One region of the Nocardioides salsibiostraticola genome, then DNA from elsewhere that is predicted to be linked to it. Evidence: predicted binding sites of a transcription regulator. Region 1 holds the regulator's gene; the other holds the start of a gene.
The links. Region 1 encodes HrcA, which represses chaperone genes, less so after heat shock. Its sites were predicted from a motif close to TTGGCACTCGNNNNNNNCGAGTGCCAA; they were not measured.
Positions count from the first base shown of each region.

Region 2: the regulator HrcA is predicted to act here: its motif matches at 1,849-1,875, upstream of groL (chaperonin GroEL).

Region 1 covers NZ_BAAGQD010000014.1:581,909-585,323, forward strand. Annotated here, with positions in the region: gene ACYVLV_RS10150 (MBL fold metallo-hydrolase) at 1-693, opposite strand, end outside; gene hrcA (heat-inducible transcriptional repressor HrcA) at 886-1,917, shown strand; gene dnaJ (molecular chaperone DnaJ) at 1,988-3,172, shown strand; gene ACYVLV_RS10165 (16S rRNA (uracil(1498)-N(3))-methyltransferase) at 3,195-3,415, shown strand, end outside.
Region 2 covers NZ_BAAGQD010000027.1:224,200-227,614, reverse strand. Annotated here, with positions in the region: gene groL (chaperonin GroEL) at 53-1,687, opposite strand; gene ACYVLV_RS18875 (hypothetical protein) at 1,974-2,840, opposite strand; gene ACYVLV_RS18870 (YciI family protein) at 2,979-3,323, shown strand; gene ACYVLV_RS18865 (RNA polymerase sigma factor) at 3,361-3,415, shown strand, end outside.

The DNA.
Region 1 (3,415 bases):
GATGTTGTTGCGTTGGATCTCGACGAACTCACGGTCGACGGTTGACCCGTGACCCGGGACGACCACCGTCGACTGGCCGGTCAGACCCAGGACGATGTCGAGCGCGAGTGGCCACTCGAGCGGAAAGCAGTCGGCACCGAACCCCGGAGTCGCGTCCCGGGCTGCGGACTCTTCGATCAGGTCGCCAGCGAGGAGAACGTCGGCGTCGGGGACCCGGACGACCAGGTCGCCGGCGGTGTGCCCGCGACCGGGGTGGATCAGTTCCAGGACCCGGTCCCCGAGGTCGATCACGGAGACCGAGGAGAAGGTGTGGTCGGCGGCCACGATCTCGGTGGCCAGGACGGCTTCGCGGTGGGGGTCCTCGCCGGCGGCGTACTCACCCTTGATCCGTTCGCCCGCGGCCAGGGTCTGCTCGGCGGCGACCTCGTGGGCGTGGATGGGCACCGCGTCGTACGCCGCCCGGAAGGCCGCGTTGCCGAAGGTGTGGTCGAAGTGCTCGTGGGTGTTGATCACTGCGGTGACCGGCCCCTGCCTCAGGGAGCGCAGGTCGGCAAGGACCTCGGCGGCGGCCTCCGACGAGGCGTTGGTGTCGACCACCACCAGCCCCGTCTCGCCGCCCACCACGCAGACGTTGACGTCGAACCAGTCATAGCGGGCGATCCATACTCGGTCAGCGACTTCGGAGAACGGCACCACCGCAGGCTACGGGGGTGATGGTGCCGGTTGCCGACGGGCCGGCGGGCAAGCGGGCCGAGAGCCGGCCGGATGGCTCCGTGAGGGTTCTCGCACTCGCGCAGAGTCGAGTCGCGACCTGTTCGCCGGTAGGGTTGGCACTCGATCCAGACGAGTGCCAAACCCGGCCCGGTGATGAAACGGAGGAACCGCATGCAGGAAGAACGTCGACTGTCGGTCCTCCGTGCCATCGTCGAGGACTACGTCGCCACCGAGGAGCCGGTCGGTAGCCGCGCTCTGGTGGAGCGTCACCGGCTGGGGGTCTCCCCGGCCACGGTGCGCAACGACATGTCCGCGCTCGAGGAGGAGGGGTACATCACCCAGCCCCACACCAGCGCCGGTCGCGTCCCCACCGACAAGGGCTACCGCCTGTTCGTGGACCGGCTCACCACCGTCAAACCGATGAGCAGCGCGGAAAAGAAGGCGATCTCCACCTTCCTGGACGGTGCGGTCGATCTCGACGATGTCGTGCAACGTTCCGTGCGGGTGCTCTCGCAACTGACCCGCCAGGTCGCCGTCGTGCAGTACCCCACCCTGTCGCGCTCCACGGTGCGGCACATCGAGATGGTGGCCCTGGCCCCGGATCGACTGTTGATCGTCCTGATCCTGTCGACGGGTCGGGTCGAGCAGCGGATCCTCGAACTCGCCGCGCCGATCGCCGACGACGATCTGGCCGTGCTGCGGTCCCGGATCAACCTGACCGCCACCGGCGAGATCATCGCCGACGCGGTCACCGCCCTGCGCGACCTGATCGCAACCTTCGAGCCACACGCGTCTCCCACCCCCTCGATAACGACCGCTGTGGCGGAGGTGCTCGTCGAGGCGATGAGCGATCACCGCAGTGATGAGCGGATGGCGGTCGGTGGGGCGAGCAACCTGGCCCGGTACGGCGACAGCTTCGACTCCGCCGTACGCCCGCTGCTGGAGGCTCTGGAGGAGCACGTCGTCCTCCTGCGTCTGCTGGGCGAGGCAACCGGTGGTGGCATGGTGACGGTCCGGATCGGAGCCGAGGGCCCCTATGAGGAGCTCGCTTCGACCAGCGTCGTCACCACCGGCTACGGACCCAACGACGACGCCCTGGCCACCTTGGGCGTCGTCGGCCCCACCCGCATGGACTACCCCGGGACGATGGCCTCGGTCCGTGCCGTGGCCCGCTACGTCTCTCGCATCCTCGACGAGGGTTGACCGTGTCCCCGCGAGCATGCATCCCCCGACCACCTGACCCCCGCCCCGCCGAAGCCAGAAGGAATTTACGTTGAGCTCCGACCTCTACGACCTGCTTGGTGTCGACCAAGCCGCAGACGCCGACACGATCAAGAAGGCCTATCGCAAACTGGCGCGCCAGCTGCACCCGGACGTGAACCCGGACCCCGCCAGCCAGGACAAGTTCAAGGCGGTGACCGCCGCCTACGAGGTCCTCTCCGACCCGCAGAAGCGCTCCTCCTACGACCGCGGCGGTAACCCGTTCGGGGGTGGCCAGGACTTCGGTCAGGGTGCCGGATTCTCTTTCACCGACATCATGGACGCCTTCTTCGGCGGCCAGCCCGGAGCCGGTGGCGGCGGTGGTGGCGGAGGCCGCGGCCCACGCTCGAGGGTCCGCCGGGGTCAGGACGCGCTGATCCGTCTCGAGATCGACCTCGCCGAGGCGGCCTTCGGAGCGGCCCACGATCTCAAGGTCGACACCGCGGTCATGTGCACCGTGTGCACCGGCAGTGGTGCGGCCGCCGGCTCGACCCCGAAGCCGTGTGAGACCTGCCGCGGCCAGGGCGAGGTCGCCCACGTCCAGCGCTCGTTCCTGGGCGAGATCCGCACCCTGCGTCCTTGCGCGGCCTGCCGGGGATTCGGCTCGATCATCCCCGAGCCGTGTCGCGAGTGCTCCGGCGACGGCCGTGTCCGTTCGCGCCGGACCCTGACGGTGAAGATCCCTGCCGGTGTCGACACCGGCACCCGGGTCCAGCTCTCCGAGCAGGGCGAGGTCGGCCCCGGTGGCGGCCCGGCCGGTGACCTGTACGTCGAGATCCACGTCGCCAACCACCCCACCTTCACCCGTCACGGCAACGACCTGCACTGCAGCGTGTCGGTGCCGATGACCGCTGCAGCCCTGGGCACCACCCTGACGCTGCCGCTCCTCGAGGCCGATGTGGTCACGGGTTCGGACGAACCCGAGTCCGGTCTCGAGACGGACTACGAGCTCGAGATCACCCCCGGGACCCAATCCGGAACCGACCAGGTCCTGCGCGGACGCGGAGTGCCGGGACTGCGCGGAGGTCGCGGCGACCTGATCGTGACGATCGGAGTGGAGACCCCGACCAAGTTGGATGCGCGGCAGGAAGAACTGATGCGCGAACTCTCGGGCCTGCGCCACGAGGAGCAGCCGACCGGCAAGGTGACGGCCAACAAGTCCGTCTTCGGCCGGTTGCGCGACGCCTTCCAGCACTGATGATCGCGTCGAGGCGCCGGCTGTGACCCTCCCGATGCACCTGGTCGACTCCCTGGACGGGGTGCGACCCGGGTCCACGGTCGCGGTCGAGGGCGACGAGGCCCACCACGCGGTCGTCGTACGCCGTCTGCGGGTGGGGGAGTCGGTGCTGTTGAGCGACGGCCTCGGGACTGCTGTGACCGGTGAGGTGACCTCGACCGGGAAGCGGCGCTTCGAGGTGTCGGCGCGAGACGTGACGACCAT
Region 2 (3,415 bases), on a different contig from region 1:
ACTCGTCAGGCACTACCCCTCGTTCCTCGGGGTGCGCCCTCCTCGCTTCGGCTCAGAAACCCATGCCACCCATGTCGCCCATGCCACCGGACGGGTCGCCCATCGGGGCGGACTTCTCCGGCTTGTCGGCGATGACGCACTCGGTGGTGAGGAACAACGCGGCGATCGAGGCGGCGTTCTGCAGAGCAGAGCGGGTCACCTTGGCCGGGTCGATGATGCCCTCGGCGATCATGTCGACGTAGTCGCCGGTCGCGGCGTTGAGGCCGTGACCGGGGGTCAGGTTGCGCACCTTCTCCGACACGACGCCGCCCTCGAGGCCGGCGTTGATCGCGATCTGCTTCAGCGGGGCCTCGGTGGCGTAGCGGACGATGTTCGCGCCCGTAGCCTCGTCCCCGGTGAGCTCGAGCTTGGCGAAGGCCGCGTCAGCAGCCTGCACGAGCGCCACGCCGCCACCGGCGACGATGCCCTCTTCGACGGCCGCCTTCGCGTTGCGAACGGCGTCCTCGATGCGGTGCTTGCGCTCCTTCAGCTCGACCTCGGTGGCCGCGCCGACCTTGATGACCGCAACGCCGCCGGCCAGCTTGGCCAGGCGCTCCTGCAGCTTCTCGCGGTCGTAGTCGGAGTCGGACTTCTCGATCTCGGCGCGGATCTGGTTGACCCGTCCCTCGATCTGACCGGCATCGCCGGCACCTTCGACGATGGTGGTCTCGTCCTTGGTGATGACGACCTTGCGGGCCTGACCGAGCAGCTCGATGCCCGCGGTCTCCAGCTTGAGGCCGACCTCTTCGGAGATGACCTGGCCACCGGTCAGGATCGCGATGTCCTGCAGCATGGCCTTGCGACGGTCACCGAAGCCGGGTGCCTTGACGGCCACAGACTTGAAGGTGCCACGGATCTTGTTCACGACCAGGGTCGAGAGGGCTTCGCCGTCGACGTCCTCGGAGATGATCATCAGGGGCTTGCCGGACTGCATGACCTTCTCCAGGAGGGGCAGCAGGTCCTTGACGTTGCTGACCTTGGAGTTGGCGATCAGGACGTAGGGGTCCTCGAGCACGGTCTCCATGCGCTCGGGGTCGGTGACGAAGTACGCCGAGATGTAGCCCTTGTCGAAGCGCATCCCCTCGGTCAGCTCGAGGTCCAGCCCGAAGGTGTTGGACTCCTCGACCGTGATGACGCCTTCCTTGCCGACCTTGTCCATCGCCTCGGCGATGATCTCGCCGACGGTGGAGTCAGCAGCCGAGATCGAGGCGGTAGCAGCGATCTGCTCCTTGGTCTCGATGTCGATGGCCATGTTGGAGAGCTGCTCCGAGACGGCCTCGACGGCCTGCTCGATGCCGCGCTTGAGACCCATCGGGTTCGCGCCGGCCGCGACGTTGCGCAGACCCTCGCGGACCATGGCCTGGGCCAGAACGGTCGCCGTGGTCGTGCCGTCTCCGGCGACGTCGTCGGTCTTCTTGGCGACCTCCTTGACCAGCTCGGCGCCGATCTTCTCGTAGGGGTCCTCGAGCTCGATCTCCTTGGCGATGGACACACCATCGTTGGTGATCGTGGGGGCACCCCACTTCTTCTCGAGAACGACGTTGCGGCCCTTGGGCCCGAGGGTGACCTTGACGGCGTCGGCGAGCGTGTTCATGCCACGCTCGAGACCGCGCCGGGCCTCCTCATTGAAGGCAATAAGCTTTGACATAACTCCTGCGATCTCCTCGCTGGAAGAGTGTGGACGATCCAGTTCGCTGCCCGCGACGGACGACCAGGCCGACCCGACGTTCCCTTCACGTCGACGCTGCTGATCTCAACTCCCCGGATCGGGGTGGTGGCACTCTCATGCTGAGAGTGCCAACTCAAGTTTTAGCACTCGGCAGGGTCGAGTGCAAACGCCAGCCCCCGTCATCTCGCGAGTCGGCGCTAGTTTTCGAAGTAGCGCCGACTGGAGCCTCTACGAGCGTCAAGTTGCGCCGACTCGGCGGTGGGTACTACTCGTCGGGGTGGCCGAAGCGATCGCGCAGCACGTTGCGCTTGTTGCTGCCCTCGTCGTTGACGCCCTTCTCGATGATCACCAGGTTGTGGAAACAGTGCACGGCGACCACGTGTCGGTCGGAGTACGACGGGGCGTAGTCCTCGTCGAGGAACTCCTCGTGGTTGAGCCCGTCGATCAACTGTCGGACCAGCCACATCGTCGTACCCTCCGCGTCTCGATCGATCTGGCCGCCCCACTCGGGCCAGTACGACGTCTGGGTGTCCTCGATGGCGTAGACCGCCCCGTCGGGCAGCAGCGGGAACAACATCGCGAAGGTGGCGATGATGTCGGCGGGGACGTGGCTGCCGTCGTCGATGACGACCATCGGGGCACCTTCGTCCTCGATGATCTGGTGCAGCACCGACTCGTCGGTCTGCGAGCCGATCACCGTGCGCACCCGGGGCTCGTCCACGAAGGACTTGTCCTCGATGTCGAGCCCGATGATCTGGGCCTGCGGGAAGAACCACTTCCACATCCGCAGGGAGCCGCCACCCTTCTGGTAGCGGTCGTAACCGCCGACGCCGATCTCCAGCACGGTGATCGCCTCACGCCGCAGGTGCCTGAAGTAGCGCTGGTAGTGCGGGGTGTAGAAGTGCGTCCCGTGCTTGTCGGTGCGGAACTCCGTCGCGAGTTCGGTCAGGTTCATCTGCCGCAGACGCCGTCGCTCCTTCTGCCCCTTGGTGAGGTACGTCTGATCCTGGGCGCCCTTGGACAGTCCCCCACCCCCTTTGTTGCCACCCTTCTTGCCACTCTGCTTGGCGGGTGACTCCTCCGCTGCGGCAGGGGGTGCTGACTTCTCGGGCTTACGTCCAGGCGATCTCACGGGGACACCTTAGGAGGTCGACGACCGGCTCAGCGCACACGTTCAACGAAGTTTCCTCGAGATCGCTGTCGAAATGCCCTCCCCTCAGCCGTCATCGAGGTGTCAGACTCAGTCACCTCCTCACAGTTTGGGCCCGCTATGACGTCCTACCTTCTTCTCATCCACGGCGACGAATCCGCCTACGACACCATGACCGAAGACGCGCTGAACCATCTGATGGGCAAGCACGGAGAGTTCACCGAGGCGCTGACCAGCCGCGGGCACTCGATCGTCGCGGCCGCCGAACTCACCTCCGCGAAGGAAGCCACCGTCTTCCGCGGCCCGCAGTCGATCACCGAGGGTCCGTACGCCGAGACCGCAGAACAGATCGGCGGGTTCTACTTCGTGGAGACCGACAACCGTCAGGACTTCCTCGAGTGCGCGCGCATCCTCGCCGAGGTGCACCCCGACCTCGAGATCCGGGCCGGCGCCGAGCACGGCTGAGGCCGCGCCTCCAGACAAGCCAGACACATTGGACACGTTGGATGCGCTCGAGACGACCTGTCGCGACGAGTGGGGCCGGTTGCTGGCCCTGC